Regions from separate parts of the Pseudobacillus sp. FSL P4-0506 genome, predicted to be linked through region 1. Evidence: riboswitches for the same ligand, from Rfam matches in the RefSeq annotation. Region 1 holds a riboswitch; each other region holds the start of a gene.
What was found. A riboswitch is a leader RNA that binds a small molecule or an ion and turns the genes downstream of it on or off. The one in region 1 is predicted to bind thiamine pyrophosphate.

Region 1 (5,210 bases):
TTACTTTTCCAGTAGCAGCTAGATTGATGGGATCAGTCGGGCTGGCTGGAAACTGAATATCCACGTCAACTCCTTCCTCTTTAAAGTAGCCTTTTTCTTCCGCTACGTATAAGAAACTGTGAACGGCGTTGGGATACCAGTCAAGCATAATTGTCACTTTTTCTTTCTGTTTCTCTCCGGCTCCTGCCGCTGTTTTCTTTTCACTTGCATCGTTAGAACTGCAGCCGGCAAGCACTATCACAAACAATGCCAGTAACCATTTTCTCATTATGACTTCCTCCATTTTAATGATTTTTGCTCAATGAATTTTACAATGACAAATAGAACAATGCCGATCGCCGACAGCAATACAATCGGAGCAAAAACAGCCGCCCCATCAAATTGAGTCATCATTCGTCGGCTGAAATAACCGAGACCAGCCTGTGCTCCAAGCCATTCTCCGATGGCAGCTCCAATCACGCTTAATGTAACAGCTACCTTCAGTCCTGAATAAAAATGAGGCAAGGCGGAAGGAACAACTAGCTTGGTAAATATCTCTTTCTTCCCTGCCCCCATTGTCATCATTAGCTCTTTCAACTCTTTACTGGCTGATTGCAGCCCATCATATGTATTCACCGTGATAGGAAAAAATGTGATCAAAACAGTCACAACTACTTTGCTCCAAATTGAGTAACCGAACCAAAGAACAAAAATGGGGGCCAGAGCAATAATCGGGATCATTTGTGAAGAAATGATCAGCGGGTAAATCACTTTTTCAGCGGCTGGGCTCACACTCATCCAAACAGCCATTCCGGCGCCTAGTAAAATGGAGATAGTTAAGCCAATTAAAATAATGACTAGCGTAATTGGCAAGTGTTCAATGAACAGCGGTTCTCTTAATTCCCACAGCTTACTGAGAATGCCGGTCGGAGGCGGGAGAATAAATAGCATATTGACCATTCGTGCCGTGATTTCCCAAGCCAGGAAAAATGCTAAAATTGTCAAAGCAGCTGGCCATGTGCCCCTGTTGCTTTTCATAGAATCACCTTCCCTCTCAGCTCCTCCAGCAAATAGTCCTTCCATTCAATCATGGCTGGCTTGTTCAAATCTTTTAAGCTTCTTGGCCGGTCAATCGGAACAGTCACTTCCTGAAACGCCCGAACCGGTCTTTCTTGAAAAATAAAAATGCGATCCGACAGAAAAAGCGCTTCACTGACGTCGTGAGTAATCAATACAATGGTTGCTTTTCGTTTTTCCCACTGGGCCATGAGCCACTCCTGCATAGCCAGCCTTGTAATCGCATCCAGGGCACTGAAAGGTTCATCAAGCAAAAGAATGTTTGATCCGCTCAATGATGTCCGCAAGAAAGAAACGCGCTGTCTCATGCCTCCAGATAGCTCATGAGGGTACCGCCCCTCTGTTCCTTCTAAACCAAATTCTTTCAGCAAAAGATGAACTTGCCTGCGTGCTTCTTCTTTCCGGATTCCTCTCAATTCAAGAGGAAGGGCGGCATTTTCGATAATTGTCCGCCACGGCATGAGCAGATCTTGCTGAGGCATGTAACCGACCTTTCCAAGACGTGATTCCTGCTCTTCCCCATTGATTAAAATTCGTCCCTCATCCTGATTTTCAAGCCCGGTAATTAACCGGAATAGTGTACTTTTCCCTGATCCGCTTGCTCCGATAATAGAAATGAATTCGCCCTCATAAACCTCCGCATTTATCCTCTGCAAAATAGGAACAACGTGCCTGTTTTTTTTGTCTTTATAGGAAAAGGTAACATGTTGAAATTCAAGAACTTTTTTATTCTTCTCCCGGCCACATTTGCTCATGAAACGCCATCTCCCAGAACATATACTCATAACGGGTTGTATTTAAGAAAATTTCTTCCAGTCTCGCAAGCTCTCTTTCACTCTTTCCTGCTGTATGCTCATCTAAAAGCTCAATACACCATGTGGCGAGTTCACCAAACTCTTTAGATGAATACATTTTGATCCAGCCACCATATAACTCATGCTCGCTGGCTCCTGGAATTTCATTTAGCTCTTTGCCGATCTCCCAATAGCTCCACGCACATGGAAGAAGAGCGGCAATCAACTCGGCAAGCGTGCCATTCTGACTGACATGAAGCATGTAATGCGTATAAGCAAGCGTAATTGGAGACGGCTTGGCCTGTTCAAGCTCTTCCTCAGAAATGCCAAAACGGGCTGCATACTGGCGGTGAAGTGCCATTTCAAAATTAAGTGTTTCATTCAGCAATGAAGCGAATTTCCCCATCGTTTCTACATCTGTTGCTTTGACTGCTCCAAGGGCAAATACCTTAGAATAATCAATTAAATATAAATAATCCTGAACCATATAAAAACGAAACTTCCGCTGGTCGAGCGTGCCGTCCCCAATTCCTCTCACGAAAGGATGATGATGATTTTTTCTCCAGATCGGCTGAAGTTTTTCATGAAGCCTTTCACTGAACTTTATATTCGTGCTACTCACTTTCATATGTGATTCCTCCTCTAAAGATCATCTATACATATTTCTGTTGTGCCTATAGCTGTTCACAACCCAGAGTATTCATCTTACCTATCCATGCTTCGGTGTGTGACACCAAGTGTAGATAAACGACAAAATCACTTTCGTGTAATCGACAAGCTGTTCAATCGACAGCTGCTCATTGATCGAATGAGCATTCATTAAATCCCCCGGTCCATAGATAACGGTAGGAATACCGGAATCAGCAAGCCATCCCCCATCTGTAACAGTTGGGGAAATATCAATCATCGGAGCCTTACCAAGCACATCTGAGTGAGACTGGGTGAGAATTTGTACAGCAGCGTGACTCCCATCTACTTCAAAAGAAGGAAACACTTCTCCCCTTTCTTCAATCATTGATGTGCCACCCCACTTAAATGAAGGAGGGTTATGCCTCATCCATACATCTCCGTTTGCTACATGACGAATATGATCTTCCACCTCCTTAGCTACCTGTTCATAGGTTTCATTGGGATAATAGTGAACAGTAATCCAAAGCCGGCATTCGTCGGCAATAAAAGCGGCGTGTCTCCCGCCTTCAATAACAGCGGGATTAATTGTATTTGTCCCCGGCGAAAATCCTGGATAGCTTTTAGTTACCGCCCAGTGGCGCTCCAATTCCTGCAGCCCTTCAATGATTTTCATCATTTTTTCTATAGCACTGGCTCCAAACAACTTTCCGCCGGCATGTACCATATTTCTTCGAGTCGCATCGTGATACGTTTGGTTGCTTTTTAAAGTAATCCAGCCTGTAATCACGCCTCCCTGCCCTTGTATATGTAGATCACTCGTATCAACAACTACCGCAAAGTCCGCTTTATAGCCCCGTTTGCAGCACTCCAGCGTACCAGCTTCACCTACCTCTTCACCGATAACCGATTGAAAAAGCACGTCCCCCGGAAGCGTCATTCCTGCATCATGGAGCAGCTGTAAAGCGAATAAAGCACCAGCAAGCCCTCCTTTCATGTCAGCGGCCCCGCGTCCAATCACTGATCCCTCCTTGACAACAGCCTGAAATGGATCGGCTTCCCACCCCTCATCTTCATGTATTTCTGCCACGTCTATATGTCCATTAATAATTAAACTTTGGTACTTCTCAGCATCTGTCCCTGGCCATCTTCCAACAACATTCGGGTCATTTGGGTGCACGTCCCATCTATCTACCGAAAAATCTAAGCCTTTTAAAAAATCAGCTATAAACGACTGGGCTTCTGCAGTATTTCGTGCCGGAGGAGCAGGCGTTTCGAAAGAGATCAGCTTCTTCAATAAATGAACGATCTCTTCCTGACGGCGCTCCACTTGTTCCAGGAGTATATCTAGCTTTTTTTCCATAGCCATCCCCTCTCTATTGACATGTAGACTAATATTATTACCTACACGTAAAAAAACCGCTCCTCATCAAGGGAAGCGGCTGTATAATTTTTTATCTTGCTGCAGGATTAGAAAGACTGCAGTTCAATATCAGGATACGACCTCTTCCCTCCGCTGGCATTATCCAGTTCAGGTAATAAGGGTTGAGGCCATTTACCTCTCTCAGCTTTTGCAAGCACCCCCAAGGACCAACTATTCAATTAGATTCTGCTGTTAGCTTGATCGTAATCACCAGTAATTTTCAATAAAATTTATGCTATTTAAATAGATAGTATTGATCATTTATTTTTCCCAATAGCCGTATATTAATAGAAGAGGCTAAAGATAAAGACTCCTCTGTACACATCAGGCTAATTGGAAAAAATCATCTTGCAAGGACCGTCACCTCATACGGAACGAAGTGGCCATCGGGTCATGAGTTCTACAGTAAAACAGATAACGAAGAAAGCAAGCATTTGTTAATGGCTGAGAAGTCTTACTTTTTAGGAAGGAGTGACACCGGGTTGTATTATTCTTATCCGTTTCAAAATCTTTACATGGCCCCGTTTGCAGGCACTTATCCTCACCATCGAGCCCTTCAACCAGTGGCCTCATGTCATCCTCCGTCCTTAAGGCCTTATCCTGAAGTGAATCCTGCTTTATTTAAACAATCCGCTCAATCAATCAAGCAGCTGCTGAATGAAACAAATTTGCTGTTAAATAAATTAACAGATAGCAGCGACTTTGCTCTTCGATTAATGACTGCTGCCCAGGCTGCCAATCGGCAAGAAGTGGAACGGCTGGTGCGATCAGCTGGTATATCAAGAAAAACAAATATTTCATTTAACCCTGATTCCTTCCGAATTGAGCTCAGAACCACTGCAGCAAACTTAGAATGCTGCAAGTTGGCTATTGCCCTTCGGTGGCGTTAAGGCTCTAACCGATATTTCCATGCGTTCAATTTAACTAGTCGCCTTACGAGCAAGAGACCGATAATTGATCCTGACAAGCTGCTGACGAGAAAAGCTGGCAAGAAGAAAAAAGCACCAGCCGCTGTTCCCATCAATATCTTTGCATAGGGAACGGCAAATAAAGGAGCAATGATTCCTGACCCAGTCATTTCTCCGATAGAAGCGGCCCATGTTCGGCTTGTTTTTTGATAAATATAGCCGGCGAGAAATGCACCAATCATGCCTCCCGGAAATGCTAGAAGTGAACCGGTTCCCATTAAATTTCTTAATAAACCAGTAACAAAGGCGATCATTACCGCCGGCCCCGGGCCAAGCAGCACACCGGCAATGACATTTACCGCATGCTGGACAGGGTAAGCCTTCGCTACACCGGCGGGAAAC
Region 2 (5,210 bases), 560 kb from region 1:
AGCAAACAAGCAAGACAGGGAGTTTCTCCAGGAAGGATGACACAACTGATTCCCTGGCTGCCAACACATGCTCCATATATCCAGGGGACATTGTATTTTTGCGACAAATCATTGATTAAAAATCTTGTTTCAAAGTTGTCTGTTCCATCAAGCAGTAAATCAGGGCAGTGTTCAGTCATTAAAGCAGAAAGCTCCTCTGGACCCGCGTCTGCTGTTACAGCTGATATGTCTACATCAGAATTGATTTCCTGGAGTCTTTTTTTAGCTGCCTCTGCTTTCGGCAGGCTGTCTTTTGCATCCTGTTCTTTATAAAGCTGCTGCCGCTGAAGATTCGTCCAATCAACATAGTCACGGTCAATCAATGTCAGCTTCCCAATCCCTGCCCTGACAAGCATTTCAGCCAGAGAGGACCCTAATGCACCAACTCCAATAATCATTACATGCTTATTGCGGTAAGAGTCCGTTTCTTTTAAAAATAATTCCTGTCTCGAATAACGGCCTTCCATCATAGTTCTTCCTCCTTAACCGCCGCCTACAAATTGAATAATCTCAATACGATCGCCTTCTTCTACATTTGTTGAGCCTAGCTGTTCCTTTGGAATAATCTTACCGTTTGACTCAATAATCACTGTTTTTCCTTGCAGTGAATAAACAGTGAGTAAATTCTCAAGCGTCGGTTCCTCCAAGACAACCTGCCTTTCTTTGCCGTTAACCACAATATTCATCTATTTGCTTTTCCTCCTTTTTTATTTCAGCTCGATAGCATGAGGCGGCGACAGCCGGTTCTTTACTTGCAAAAATTCCCGACATCACCGCAATTCCTTTCGCTCCAGCACCTTTAATTTCCTGAACGTGATGCGGCATAATCCCTCCGATCGCGATCACCGGAATGCGAGAGAAACCCACTGTTGTTTGCAATAACTCTAGCCCCTTAGGTTGTTTACCAGGCTTGGAAGCCGTTTCATAAAGGTGGCCAAACAAAAGCCAATCGACCGCCTCTCCTTGTATGGCTGCTGCGTCAGCCGGCTCATGAATCGAGCAGCCGGCCTTTATATTTTTAGCAAAGCTTCTCACCTGTCTAAGCGGCAAGCTATTTTCTGTCAGCTGTACACCGCCGGCTCCTGTGGCAAGCGCCACATCTACACGGTCATTTATAATTAGCTTTTCAGCAGGAACCCCCCTAGCGATAAATGTCTCAGCCCAATGAAACAACTCTTTGGCACTGCGTTGTTTCTCTCTAATATGAATAAAATCAACAAACGGATGAATGCTAGCGGCCGCTTCAGACGCCTGCGCCAGTTCGAGCTTTCCCGTTGTGATGGCATGAAGCCGAAAAGTCATCCGTCTCCTCCTCCACCGCCAAGATATCCCAATCTTTTGAAACAGGCTGATAGCCCAGCTGTTTTAGTCTCTTTTTCACTTCATCTACCGAACGATTATCAGAAATCTCAAATTGGCTATTGTTTTCTTTTTTGTTAGCATATCCGCCTACAACAGTAGAGGAGGCAGCAGACATTTTTGTTACCCCGAGCTTAATGAGATGATCCCTGAGTTCCGCCTCTTCACGTGTAGAGAGTGTAATACCTGCTCGCGGCATAAATAGACGAAAGGCGAGCATAGCCTGGACAAGGTCTTTATCCTCTACATTAACCCGCGGCTCGAATCCACCCAGGTTCGGACGAATGCGAGGAAAAGAAACGGCAATTTCTGTTTCTATATATTTTTTCTGCAAATACCTTGCATGCAGAGCGGTGAAAAATACTTCCTTCTGCCAATTATCCATTCCAAGCAGGGCGCCGATATTGACTGATCTCATCCCAGCCTGACAGCCTCTCTCTGGTGCATCAAGACGGTAACGGTAATTTCTTTTTGGTCCTTTTATATGAATCTCTTTATACACTTCCTCATTGTATACCTCCTGGTAAACCGTGAGCCCATCTACCCCAGCCTGAAAAAGCTGATGATATTCTTCCGTATCAAGCGGCTGTACCTCGATGGCGATTGAAGAGGCATGCTTTCTCAAAATTTTTGCGCCTTCTGCCAGATAAGCTACCGATGAATGAATACGTGATTCTCCTGTCAGCAAAATAACGTGCTGAATCCCCATATCCTTTAACGCCTTTGCTTCCTGGTCAATTTCTAATGACGTTAACTTTCGTCTTGGAAAATCATTATCAAAGCTAAAGCTGCAGTAAGCACATTTATTCACACAATAGTCTGTTAAGTAAAGCGGGGCATACAAGGAGATTACTTTACCAAAATTCCGAACTGTTAATCGCTGGGCTTTTTGAGCCATTTCTTCTAAACGTTCGCCGCCTGCAGGGGAAAGAAGCGCCAATAGGTCTTGTTCATTCAAATCGTCTTTATTTAAAGCTCTATCTACATCGGTTGTCGTCATGCTAGCTAACCACTCTTCATATGGTTGATCTTTGATTGAACGGTACACCTCATAAAAACTCAAAAAAATCCCTCCTTTTTAACGTAAAAATCCAGTTAACGGGGAGGAAGCGGCTGCTTTTTGCGACACTGCTCCCAGCCCCGCCAGATAAGCCTGTCTTCCAGCCTTAACAGCTAAATTGAACGCTTTAGCCATGCTTACCGGGTCATCAGCTGTGGCAATTGCCGTATTGACTAGCACCGCGTCAGCCCCCATCTCCATGGCTTCAGCTGCCTCAGACGGTTTGCCGATCCCTGCATCAACAATAATAGGCAGTGTTTTTTCTTCTATTAGAATCCGAATCATTTCCTTCATCCGGATGCCCCGGTTTGACCCTATCGGTGAACCGAGCGGCATAATGGCTGCCGCCCCAGCATCTGCTAGCTTTTTTGCTGCCATTAAATCCGGATTCATATAAGGAAGAACAATAAATCCTTCGTTAGCAAGGATTTCTGTGGCTCGAATGGTTTCTTCATTATCAGGCAACAAATATTTCTGATCGGAAATGACCTCAATTTTAATCCAGTTGCCCATCCCAGCGGCTCTGGCCAGTCTTGCAATTCTAACTGCCTCCTCGGCATTTCTAGCTCCTGAGGTATTGGGCATGATAATCATATTCGGCGGAATATCTTCTAAAATATTTTCATGCTCCGCTTCTAAATCTACCCTTCTCACCGCCACGGTAACTACTTCTGATTCTGATTCAGCAAAAGCCTGTTTCATGACCGAGTGATCTGCAAACTTTCCTGTGCCGGTAAAAAGCCGATTCGTTAACTTCGCTCGACCAATCATCAATTCATCCATTTATATTCCTCCTTTTTGCAATAAAAAAAGCCTGCCACAACGGCAGGCTTTTCTTTATGTACACCAAATAAACATACATAAATAAAGACAGCTTCCCTCCGTTGGTACTAACCAAATCAGGTTCAAGGGTTAGATGCATGCATCCTCTCAGCCTTAAAGGCACCCCTAGCTAAATTTTCTATTTAATTTTCTCTATTATACTCTGAATCTTCTAAATTGTTAAGCGTTTTTTGCGATTTTAATAAATCTCTAATTTCTGTAAGGAGCTCTTCCTCTTTTGAAAGTGAAGGCGTCTCCTCCTCCTTTTCCTGACGGTATAACTTATTAAATACCCGTACAAAGAGAAAAAGAGCAAATGAGATAATTAAAAAATGAACAATGGATTGTATGAAGAGACCATATTTCACCTCAGCTCCTCCGAAGCGAAACATTAACTTTGAAAAATTAATGCCCCCTATAAGCAGTCCAATGATCGGCATAATAATGTCCTGCACGAGAGAAGAAACGATTTTACCAAAAGCAGCTCCGATAATAACACCGATCGCCAGATCAATGACATTGCCGCGCATGGCAAATTTCTTAAATTCTTGCAACAACTTGGTTAAACTCCTTTCAGCTATCCTTTCAACGACCAACTCATTTTGACTCAACCTTGGCTCCTACACCAATCCGTTTCATCTCGCCCCAATCTTTCTTGCCAGCTAAAAATTGTAAAAAACCTTCTACCCGCCACTTGATCGTCAAAGGACGATACCAGAAGGTTTCAGAGAGCGCATAGAAAAATAGCTTCACAATATTGGCTGGTTTCGGATATTTCCTCAAGCTCCATTCTTCCAGAAGCACACCGCTCATAGATAAAATAGAACCGTATAAAAAAGATAGAGAAGCCATCAATATAGTGACCTCGGCATTAATAAATGAAAATAGGACCCCGAATAGGATAAGAATATAGCCGGCTAATTCAACGAATACACCCATCAGCTCAATCAAAAAGAAATAAGCCATGGATAGCACGCCTACAAGTCCATATTTAGGATTGAACAGCATATCTTTATGGTTCCAAATTACTTCGCAGAGCCCACGATGCCACCGCTGGCGCTGTCTACGCAAATAAAGCGCAGACTCTGGAGCTTCTGTCCAGCAGACGGGGTCCGGAACATACAGTATCTTTTTATTGAGCCCTTCTTCTTTAATCATCCGGTGCAGGCGCACCACAAGGTCCATGTCTTCTCCAACGGTGTTTGTGCGATAGCCGCCAATCCGAATGACTGACTCCTTCTCAAAAACGCCAAATGCGCCTGATATAATCAGCAGCAGATTATGACGGCTCAATCCAATACGGCCTATTAAGAAGGCCCGTAAATATTCGATCACTTGCATAATGACAAAGGGTTTGTTGGATAAATCCACGGTCATCACTTCTCCGCCTTCAATATGACAACCATTGGCGATCCGCACACTCCCGCCGACAGCAATCACTTCGCCATCTGAGTCGAGAATCGGCTTTATGACTTTCAGGAAAGCATTTCTTTCTAAGACAGAATCCCCGTCAAGTGAACAGACGTAAGGATAATGTGATAAGTTCATCCCAGCGTTCAAAGCATCTGCTTTTCCGCCGTTTTCCTTGTCGATCATATAAACATTTTTATAAATGGTCGAACGATAGATCCCTTTAACCTCTGCTGTTGGAATTCTTGTACGCAGCACTGTATTCGTCTTTACCATTTGGAATGACTCAATCATCGTTTCCACTGTGCTATCCTTCGATCCGTCATTGATCACAATCACTTCATATTCCGGATAATAAATGCTAAGGAGAGAACGAACACTGTTATAAATGCCTGCTTCTTCGTTATAGGCAGGCACGAGAATAGAGACAGGTTTTGTGTCAAAGGAATCAAGCAGGTCTTCTTCCGCTTCTTTAGAATTAAAGCCGTATTGGCTTCGCAGTTGCTTTGCTGAAATGAAT
Region 3 (5,210 bases), 900 kb from region 1:
TTCCAAAAACTGATAGAGTTTGATGACAAAGAAAAACTAAAGGACCGGTACACCTTAAAAGAGAAGCGATTCGCTTCTCTTTTTTTATTACTCTCTATGCCTCAGCTCATATAGCATTAAATAGGGAGACGGGTTTCAAGCTCATTCGAGTAAACCCAAGCTGTCACGAGGGAGAGGCCCTTATTACATTCTTTTTGAAAAAGTTTCTTTGATCGCTGCTCCTGACAATACAAAGAGCAGAAGCCTTCCTGAACGGTTAGGGTTTGTAGAAGAGGGGACGATCCGACAAGCCGAATGGTTATACAATCATTGTGGAGGCCATGTTATTTATGGAGTGTTAGCTAGTGAGTGGAAAGAGAAGAACTCATCCCCATATCAAAAGTAAGAGACAACATGCCAACCTGATTAAAGCGCTTTTCTTCTAAGATTTGGAGGGAGAAGAAGGATCAGAAACAAATGAAAAAGCCCCTGAATGCATAGAGGCTTTTTCATTGACTGTTAAATATAAGATTGCTCCATATCAGGCTTTTATCGTAAATAGTGCTTCGTTTGCACTAAAGAGAACCACTCTATTCTTGATCCACAAATTTAACAAGCATATGAGCTAGGTGGTGACGCTCATCCTGTGTCCCGACATTCCAAAGCTCTTGAAGAAGCTTCTCTTCTCTGTTTTTCGGCTCGGCATGATCAGCCAGATAGTCGGCAATTTTTTCTGTAGCAATCGCCAGTTGCTCTTCATTTAAACCGATCTTTTCAGCGAGTTCTATTCTTTTTTTCAAATAAGATTTAAAGGAATTGAAATTCTCAAGAATGCTGTCCATTCTTTCGGGGCTTATCCGTTCAAGTGTATCATCCACCATATCCGGCTGCAGTTCCCCGTCTTTATGAATCGCGTGATTTTCTTCTGTCATCAGTCATTCCTCCTTTACTGTTTCGTTATGCCCCCCTTTGCTTGTTTTCAAACATGCAACAGATGAATTTTCAGCGATTTAAGGTCTAATGCGAACTGGAGTACCGATTGGAATGGTTCTAGCCAGTTCTTCTACATCACGGTTATACATGCGAATGCAGCCTTTAGAGACAAACTTGCCGATAGAAGAAGGATTATTCGTTCCATGAATGCCATAAGATTTCTTCGATAAACTCATCCACATCGTTCCGAATGGGCCGCCTGGGTTTGGTGCTTTATTAATAATAACAAAATCTCCAGTTGGCGTTTCAGTCAGCATTTTACCAACCCCCACCGGATAGACTTTTTGTACTTTCCCCTGACGAAATAAGGTTAGCCTGCGCTGTGACAATGAAACGCTAATTGAATAAGGAAGAGAAGAAGGATCAGGAAGTCCCGGGATACGCAGCTGCTGGCCGGGATAGATAGAATGAATATTGATCCCCGGATTGGCTGCAATCAATTGAGAAACAGGAATGCGGTAATCCGCTGCAATAGACGTCAATGTTTCACCGCTCTTAACAATATGATTCATCGGCTCACCTGATTTTATATATTTTTAAAACAAGTATTTATGAAAAGATGCTTCGCCTGATATTCACTTACGTATATGAAATAAGAGAGTAAGATATACGCTTTAAATAAAAAGAGTCAGGCACATCCAAAAGAGGGAAGAGAATATGAATAGGCCCTTATAAGATTGTATCGTTTAGTCGAAAGAATCCTTTCATGTGGAACAGACAGTAACACAACTAAGCCGAGAGGCAGAGTCCAGTTTTTATGAAATCGCTGAGATGATGGATAATTTCCTATGAAAGTCACTCTAAAAATCTAGCCATCTTTTACTACTGTAAAGCACCGGAGATGATTCCCCGTATTTCATTTTCCTTATAGTTATGCTATAGTAAGAGCAATAAGTCCACTAGGGGTGTCGTTAGACTGAGAGAGGAACCATCCTCAACTCTAAGAACCTGATCTGGTTAGTACCAGCGTAGGGAAAGTGTGACAGATACAGGAAATATTCGCATAAGCGGAAGAATCCGTTGTATCCGTACACCCCTTTGGATAAGAAAAGGGGGATTTTTTATGGAAAGAAACAAACTGGTTACGATGATCGAAATTGCTGTCATGGCAGGATTATCGCTTATATTAAGCTATGTCGAGTTTGGCGCTCTTTGGGCATTCGGGGGTTCTATCTCCCTCGTCATGGTGCCAATATTCGTCATGGCCTTTCGCCGCGGCTGGCAGGCTGGTTTTATTACAGGTCTATTGGTTGGGCTGATCAGCTTAATGACAGGTGGATACGTTGTGCATCCAGTGCAGCTCGTGTTGGATTATCCTCTTGCTTATGCTGTACTCGGACTCGGAGGCCTTGCTGTTTTCCATAAACCAGTTACAACGGGCCGTATTTTTGCCGGTCTATTGTTAGGTACTGTGTTTCGTTTTATCTGCCACTTCGTTTCCGGCGTCGTCTGGTTCGGCAGTTCGGCACCGGAAGGAACACCGGTCGCCGTTTATTCTTTCTTGTACAACCTTTCTTATTTGCTTCCGGAAATGTTAATTACGTCAGCTGTACTACTATTTTTGAAAAAGACAGCGCCGCGCTTTTACAAACAGTCCATTCCTGTTGAAAATAGTTCGGCCAGTTACTAATAAACACATAAAACAGGAGCTGATCCATTAAATTCAGCTCCTGTTTTTTTGTGCAGAGAGAGGATTTGCCGAAACCCGCTTTTTATTCTTATATTTGTAGAAGAGCTGCGAGTCTGTTCAGAAAATTTTTTTATTAAGGGCTGCTAAAATGCCAAGCCGGTCACGTTGCCATTTACAACGGGGCGTAGAGAACGTTTGATTCTTTCCTGCTTTCTCATATAGACTGTTAACTTGAGAATTTGCGCTTAATAAAGGAGTAATAAAGATTGATAGAGAAATCTTTATCGTAGCGCACTGGAAATTGGAGACGATATTTCTGATTACGTTAGTTGATTAATTTACAGCTGGTGTAGCTAAGCGACCTGCACTTCCGCAGTTATACTCGCTTTGACTGTATAAAAGTTAAAAATATAGGAGTGACTCTATATGTATGAGTTAAAAACAAAGGAAACGGATAACAATGTGATTGAGTTTATTGAAGCTATTGAAAGCCCCAAAAAACGGGAAGATGCGTATAAATTACTAGATATTTTTACCGAAACGACGGGTTTTGAAGCAAAAATGTGGGGGCCGAGCATTATTGGATTCGGTTCGTATCATTATAAATATAAATCCGGCCATGAAGGAGACGCACCGTTAGTTGGCTTTTCACCTCGAAAAGCTAAAATAAGTTTGTATTTTGCACCGGGTGACACAAAGCGTGAGGAACTGTTAAAAAGCTTCGGAAAACATACTACTGGGAAAGCATGCGTCTATATTAATAAATTAGCCGATATTAATGTTGATGTTTTAAAAGTATTAATCAAACAATCCGTAGCATTTTTAAAAGAAACCTATCCAGAAATAGGCAAAGAAGCCGAGATTACATAGGGGGAGTGCGTAAATAAAATACCGCTGAAAGCAGAAAGGAGGATGCTGCATGTTAACCGAGAAATTAAAAAACTGGCTCGCTAACCAGAAACCAACCCGCGCCTTGCTTCTGCCAAAACTAGAGCAGCTTCATGCTTTATTTTTAAAGTACGGTGACCAGCAAAGTGCCTATATATGTGCCGAACTGATCGAAAAACTGGAAAACATGGAGTATATCATCGCCTTTTATGGCCACTTTTCAGCCGGAAAGTCTTCCATGATCAATGAATTAATGGGAGAAAGCTTGCTGCCATCCAGTCCGATTCCGACAAGCGCCAATATTGTCAAGGTAAAAGAAGGAGAGCCGTATGCGAAGGTTTGGTTTAAGGATGGGACTATAAAAGTGTTCCCTTACCCTTACGATATCCGTGACATTCAAGCATATTGCGTCAACGGCAATATAGTAGAAGAAGTGGAAATATCCCATCGTACAGGCCAGTTGCCTGAAGGAGTTGCCATCTTTGATACGCCTGGAATTGACTCAACAGACGATGCTCACCGGGTAAGTGCTTTGTCCAAGCTTCACTTGGCCGACCTTGTTTTTTACATGATGGACTATAATCATGTGCAATCTCCTGTAAACTTTGAATTTAATCGCCAGCTTGCGGAGAGAGGAAAAGAAAACTATTTAATCGTTAACCAAATCGATAAACACATAGCAAGTGAACTGTCGCTTACTGAATTTTTAAGCCGTATTCAGCAATCATTTGCTGAGCATCGCCTTTCATATAACGGCCTTTATTTCACTTCGTTAAAAGAGGCAGACCATGCTTATAACCAACTGAGCGAATTGAAAGCTCTTTTGTCGGGAAAAATCGCTGACCGGCAACAGCAAATCACGGCTCATGTACTACAGGAAGCACTAGTCGTTGCCATGAGCTTTTTTCACAAGCAGCGGAAAAAAACAAGAACCGAGCTTGAGGAATATGATGAGCGGCTTATAGGTACGGCTTCTTTTCAGCAGCTTCAAGAAGAACGCCGAGAGTTCAATGAGCGAAAAGAAGCGATAAGAGAGCGGGACAATCTGTTTATTCCGCTGTTTGATCAAATGCTGTCAACTGTTTTTAACAATGCCAAGCTTTTAGATTATTATGCGCGCATTTTTGTGCGCCAATTTTTAGAGTCCCGTGAACTTTCCTTTCAAGTGCGCGGCTTCTTTTCCCGCAAACGAACAAAAAAAGAAAAAGAATGGCGCTTGCAGCAGCTGTTTCAAACACTAAACGAGAATAGGCTGTCTTACATTGACATCCCCTTTAAAGAAGAGGTTATCAAGCTGCTAACCTCATTTGATGTAATAAATGATGAGCTCAGAGAGAGAGTTCGCCAATGCGAAGTCCAGTTTTCTCCAGATTTGCTCGTAAGGCTCGTCAAAAGTGGAGCAATGCTTACAGATGATTACGTATTAAACTATGCGAAGGACGTCACTTCCGAAATGAAGACCCTGTACCGCCAGGCATTTGCTGCTTTCGTTGAACCGCTGGAAGCACAGGCAAAGGAAAATAACCGCAAGAAGCGGGTTCTGCTTGCTAAAGAAGAGAAAGAGATATATCAAAAAATGGAGGATTGGAAAAAGCGGGAACAGTTAAAAGCAAACGAAACAGAGTTGTATGAAAACATCTTTTCTATCCTCGCTGTACGCGGCCAGGAAAAAGTAGAGAAAAAACCTTTTCAGGCTTTTAAAAAGACAAAACCACTAGCC
Region 4 (5,210 bases), 2.3 Mb from region 1:
CCCAGTGCGTACATCATCCCGATTGGGCAACCCTAAATGCTCTTTCGGTGTGACATAGCAAAGCATCGCTGTGCCGTACCAGCCGATCATCGCGGCTCCAATTGCAGAGGTAATATGGTCATAGCCTGGGGCAATGTCCGTTGTTAGCGGACCCAGTGTGTAGAAAGGGGCTTCCTGGCAAACTTCAAGCTGCTTATCCATATTCTCTTTAATAAGGTGCATAGGCACATGGCCGGGTCCTTCTATCATTACTTGCACATCGTGTTCCCATGCAATTTTAGTCAACTCCCCGAGTGTTTCCAACTCAGCAAATTGTGCCTCATCATTGGCATCAGCAATGGAGCCGGGACGCAGTCCATCTCCTAAAGAGAAAGAAATATCATAGGCTTTCATAATTTCACAGATTTCTTCAAAGTGAGTATATAAAAAATTTTCCTGATGATGATAGAGACACCATTGAGCCATGATTGAACCACCGCGTGAGACAATCCCAGTCATGCGCTTAGCTGTTAATGGCACATAGCGGAGAAGCACTCCAGCATGAATAGTAAAGTAATCTACCCCTTGTTCCGCCTGTTCAATCAATGTATCACGATACACTTCCCAAGTAAGAGCTTCTGCTACACCGTTCACTTTCTCAAGCGCCTGATAAATAGGGACAGTCCCCACTGGAACGGGTGAGTTACGGATAATCCATTCACGGGTCGTATGAATATTCTTTCCTGTCGACAAATCCATAATAGTATCCGCTCCCCAGCGTGTTGCCCATGTCATTTTTTCTACTTCCTCTTCGATTGACGAGGAAACAGCTGAATTACCGATGTTTGCATTAATCTTTACATGAAAATTGCGCCCAATAATCATCGGTTCAATTTCCGGATGATTGACATTAGCTGGAATAATTGCTCTTCCTCTCGCTACTTCCTCGCGGACAAACTCAGGTGACATGTTTTCTCTGATTGCAATGAATTCCATTTCGGGTGTAATGATTCCCTTTTTTGCATAATGAAGCTGCGTAATGTTCTTTCCCTTTTTTGCACGCAGTGGCTGGCGCTTTAACCTAGGGAATAGATGATGATTGGTTCGGGGATCATTTTTCTCTTTATAGCCATTGTCTTCAGGTTTTATCTCTCTTCCTTCATACGCCTCTACATCATTGCGTTCATTAATCCACGGACTGCGAATAGTCGGCAATCCTTTTGTAATATCAAGCGTGTAATGAGGGTCTGTATAAGGACCGCTCGTATCATATACACGCACGGGCGGATTTTCTTCCTCACCAAACGTACCAGTTGTTGGAGTGAGGTTGATTTCACGCATGGGAACTTTTAAATCAGGACGAGAACCTTCAATATAAACTTTCTTACTACCCGAAAAACTGGACATAATGGAAATGTTTTTTTCACTTAATGAGGATGTGGACATAAAAAAATCTCTCCTTTTCAACGGATTAATCGTTTAAGGACGAGATGCAGGGCATAGCATGTGGAAAAGCTCACTCATGTACATAAAAAAGCCGGTGTCCAATCAATGGATGGACCCGGCTAATATGTATGCAGAAGTAATCATAATAAATAACTGTTTTAACTTCCCCACGCTGGTATGAACCAGATCAGGTCCCAAGAGTCAAGAAACTTCATCGCGTTCCTTTCTCAGCCCAGCTCATTGGACTCCCCTAGTTATAACTATTTAATTTGACTCCATTATACATAGAGCTGCTATAAAAGTAAATATGTTTATTCAGAAAATTCCACCGTTTTATCAACTAATTACAGTCTTCCGTCCTTCCAGAAATTCTGGGTTACATGGGCAGAGGGATTGTAAGCTTTCAGTTCATATCCTTCCTTCTTTAAATAAACTAGAATTTGCGGAAGCATTTCTGCAGTGATCTTCTTCTCATGCAGTAAAATGACAACATTCTGATCGCCCTTCTTCTTTTGCAATTTAATTCCCGCTTGAATATTTTGCAAAATACGCGCTTTCGAAGATGTGTTATATTTCCAGTCCTCACTGTCTATATCCCAATCCCACAACCGATAGCCTTTTTTAACTAAAGCATCACGGAATGGCTGTTTTAGATAAGGGGAACTTCCAAATGGAGCCCTAACCAAAACAGAGGACTGGCCAGTCACTTTCTTTAATGTCTGATTTGTTTTTTCCATTTCGTTTATAAAGTTTTGTGGCGACTTATAAAGCGGGTTCACTTTATGGGTTACGCTGTGAAGGGCAAGGTAATGCCCTTCTGCTGCAGCTTTTTTCGCCGCAGCCCCATACCTTGAAATATTGGGTTCAATATAGAAAAATGTTGCTTTCACTTGCTGAGAAGCAAGGGTTTTTAAAATGCTGGCTGATTGAGCACTTGGACCATCATCAAATGTTACATAAGCGACTGGCTTTTTAGCTGGCGGCGGACTTTTCAATCGATCAAAAAACGGTTGATTAGCCACTAAAAACTCTTCGTTGGACAACTTTGATCCAGCCTTCGTATAGAGGCGTACTGTTTTATGCTCACTCAAGTAATCTGCCTGGAAACCAAATTGCTCTGCAATCCAGCGAATTCCAATATAAAACTTGCCATTTTCAGTGTAAGTAACTGCAGGGGCCACAGCTTTCCCGTCGAGCAAGGCTTCCTTCGTTTTGATGTTTACTTTCAGCTGCTGGCCGTTTTTTTCAAAGATATAAACTCCTTCTTTTTCCTTGATGGTTTCTTTTATATATAAATAGCGTGATAGTTTTTCTGATGGAGCAACTGCCTGACCATTGATGATAAAGGCTTCTCCTGTTGTAAACGGCAGCATTTTATCATGGAGCCCTATGTAAATGTTCTTCTTCTCGGCCGCATGAGTCGGCATTCCCCCTGCACAAATAAACAGCAGTAGGAAGCTGCACATGATTATTAATCTTCTCTTCATCTCTCTTACCCCTTTTTTCCCTCTAAATTTTATCTATTTATCTATTTTTCACCATTATAATACATATTTTTCACTTATGTTACAAAAATATTAAAAATATTACTTATTAAATTTTATGCAGGAGGGTATCCTTTATCACTCTTTTTCTGTATGTAGGAAGTGAAAGGAGGTGATCAGCATGGCACAAGCAATATTGATGAAGTCCACGTTAAGTCTCGTCTTTGATCACGGGTTAAATGATGAAGGAAAACCAATTCACAAAACAAAAACTTTTGCCAATGTGAATGAAATGGCAACGGCAACTGAATTAGAAACAGCTGGCACAGCGATTGCTACTTTAACTGATAAACCAGTTGTCACAATTGCAAGGAATGATTATTTTGAAATCAATTAACAGGAGGAAATAAAAAATGGCTAAAGTTCTTCAGTTGCAATTTGCTACCCAGTTAGATAAAACTGCGACATTGTCGATTGAAAACCCTAAAGAACCGATTGACCCATTGGCCGTAAAACAAGCCATGACCGCAATCATTCAGTCAAACGTATTTAACTCGACTTCCGGAGCTTTGACAGGCATCAAAGGGGCTCATGTTATCGACCGCAGCGTGACACCTATTCCCATTAACTAGCAAGCAGAAGGAAAGCCGGTTTCTCGGCTTTCCTACTCTTCATAGGAGGATAAAAAATGGAGACACTCATGCCTTTTATTCAGGAAGTTGGCTTTCCGATTGCCGTCACCTTTTATTTACTTTATAGAATCGAAATAAAACTGGACGGTGTAATCCAATCTATTCAGAACTTGCCTGAAAGAATGCGTAACTAAAAATAAGAGAGGATCACTTGTATACACGTGATCCTCTCTTATGTGAGCTGTTCGCTTTTTTGCTTTTCCTTTCTTTTCATCATCACTTTTTTCAATTCATTTTTCTGCTCTTTCTTCACTAACACGTAAAGCACATCTTCAGGAAAAAGCTTCGTTGACCCTTCCGGAGTAATAAGCTGGTCGCCCCGTATAACAGCGGTAATTAACGTTTTAGGCGGCAAATCAACTTCATGAATGCGCTTATTGGCTGCAGCTGATTCTTCCAAAATGCGCACTTCTACCATCTCGCTGTTCGTCTTGCCAATGGATATAAGTTCCAAACTGTGAGGCGATTCAGTTTTTTTCCCTGCCCGGGTCACACCGAACAATTCAGCGGCTTTAGAAATGCTCGCTCCCTGAATCACTGTGGACAAAAGAACAACGAAAAAGACCACATTAAACATAAGCTGTCCATGTTCAAGTCCCTCCACGAGCGGATATGTCCCTAAAATAATCGGGACCGCTCCTTTTAAACCTGCCCATGAAATAAAAAGCTTTTCCCTGACGTTCATTTTCGAAAACAATAAGCTAACAAATACTCCAACTGGACGCGCAACAATCATCAAGAAAACAGCTAATATAATGCCCTGCCAAGCTACATCAAGCAGCTCACTCGGGAAAACAAGGAGGCCCAAAATCATAAACATCACCATTTGCATCATCCACGCCAACCCTTCATTAAAACCAAGAATAGAGTGGCGATAAGTTAAGTCGGCGTTTCCTATAACGATGGCCATCACATAGACTGCTAGAAATCCGCTTGCATTCATGATCGTAACGACACTGAAGGCAAAAATAGATAAGGCAATAGATAAAACCGGATAAAGACCGGATGAATCGAGGTTGATCTTATTAATAATCCAAACGGAAGCTATACCGAACAAAATACCGAAGAAAAGTCCAAGCCCCATTTGCCAAAAAAAGCTCAAAACGAGGGTAAGAGGATCGAATGAAGGAGATTGAATTACTTGAATAAGACTGATCGTTAAAAAGATGGCCATTGGATCATTGGAGGCCGACTCTGCTTCGAGCACAGTTGCCAGTTTCCGTTTAACATTCTTGTTTCCAAGCACACTAAAAACAGCTGCCGCATCAGTCGAGCCAACGATCGCACCAACAAGAATGCCTTCTGCCCAAGTTAGATCAAGTACAAGCTTAGCAGCAATGCCGACAGTGAGAGTGGTAACAATTACTCCAATAGTGGCAAGTGACAAAGACGGCTTGTAAACTGGCTTTACACTTTCCCACTTTGTCTGCAGGCCACCTTCAAATAAAATAATGACCAATGCAACGGTTGCTAGTAATTGGGCAAGCCAGGCATTGTTGAAGAAGACAAATTGATTTAATACCATACCCGCAGCGATAAACAGGACGAGCGACGGCAAGCCAAGCCTTGTAGAAAACTTAGCGCTTATAACACCAACTAACAATAATAT

Region 2: linked by a shared signal. The riboswitch ahead of MKZ02_RS15570 (thiazole synthase) and the one ahead of MKZ02_RS18090 (acetylornithine deacetylase) in region 1 are both predicted to bind thiamine pyrophosphate.
Region 3: linked by a shared signal. The riboswitch ahead of thiT (energy-coupled thiamine transporter ThiT) and the one ahead of MKZ02_RS18090 (acetylornithine deacetylase) in region 1 are both predicted to bind thiamine pyrophosphate.
Region 4: linked by a shared signal. The riboswitch ahead of thiC (phosphomethylpyrimidine synthase ThiC) and the one ahead of MKZ02_RS18090 (acetylornithine deacetylase) in region 1 are both predicted to bind thiamine pyrophosphate.

What each region holds. Positions count from the first base shown of each region.
Region 1 covers NZ_JBBOOI010000001.1:3,660,358-3,665,567, forward strand. Annotated here, with positions in the region: gene MKZ02_RS18070 (ABC transporter substrate-binding protein) at 1-268, opposite strand, end outside; gene MKZ02_RS18075 (ABC transporter permease) at 268-1,017, opposite strand; gene MKZ02_RS18080 (ABC transporter ATP-binding protein) at 1,014-1,811, opposite strand; gene tenA (thiaminase II) at 1,783-2,457, opposite strand; gene MKZ02_RS18090 (acetylornithine deacetylase) at 2,560-3,840, opposite strand; TPP riboswitch at 3,968-4,072, opposite strand; gene MKZ02_RS18095 (hypothetical protein) at 4,383-4,790, shown strand; gene thiW (energy coupling factor transporter S component ThiW) at 4,787-5,210, opposite strand, start outside.
Region 2 covers NZ_JBBOOI010000001.1:3,104,219-3,109,428, forward strand. Annotated here, with positions in the region: gene MKZ02_RS15550 (ThiF family adenylyltransferase) at 1-506, opposite strand, end outside; gene thiS (sulfur carrier protein ThiS) at 522-725, opposite strand; gene MKZ02_RS15560 (thiamine phosphate synthase) at 709-1,341, opposite strand; gene thiH (2-iminoacetate synthase ThiH) at 1,283-2,461, opposite strand; gene MKZ02_RS15570 (thiazole synthase) at 2,477-3,241, opposite strand; TPP riboswitch at 3,318-3,418, opposite strand; gene mscL (large conductance mechanosensitive channel protein MscL) at 3,424-3,837, opposite strand; gene MKZ02_RS15580 (glycosyltransferase family 2 protein) at 3,878-5,210, opposite strand, start outside.
Region 3 covers NZ_JBBOOI010000001.1:2,762,722-2,767,931, forward strand. Annotated here, with positions in the region: partial or broken gene MKZ02_RS13935 (GNAT family N-acetyltransferase) at 215-385, shown strand; gene MKZ02_RS13940 (DUF3243 domain-containing protein) at 570-911, opposite strand; gene MKZ02_RS13945 (L,D-transpeptidase family protein) at 990-1,484, opposite strand; TPP riboswitch at 1,864-1,965, shown strand; gene thiT (energy-coupled thiamine transporter ThiT) at 2,036-2,602, shown strand; gene MKZ02_RS13955 (DUF1801 domain-containing protein) at 3,029-3,472, shown strand; gene MKZ02_RS13960 (dynamin family protein) at 3,522-5,210, shown strand, end outside.
Region 4 covers NZ_JBBOOI010000001.1:1,404,707-1,409,916, reverse strand. Annotated here, with positions in the region: gene thiC (phosphomethylpyrimidine synthase ThiC) at 1-1,425, opposite strand, end outside; TPP riboswitch at 1,573-1,687, opposite strand; gene MKZ02_RS06820 (polysaccharide deacetylase) at 1,770-2,912, opposite strand; gene MKZ02_RS06815 (DUF1659 domain-containing protein) at 3,091-3,306, shown strand; gene MKZ02_RS06810 (DUF2922 domain-containing protein) at 3,323-3,541, shown strand; gene MKZ02_RS06805 (YvrJ family protein) at 3,598-3,735, shown strand; gene MKZ02_RS06800 (potassium/proton antiporter) at 3,774-5,210, opposite strand, start outside.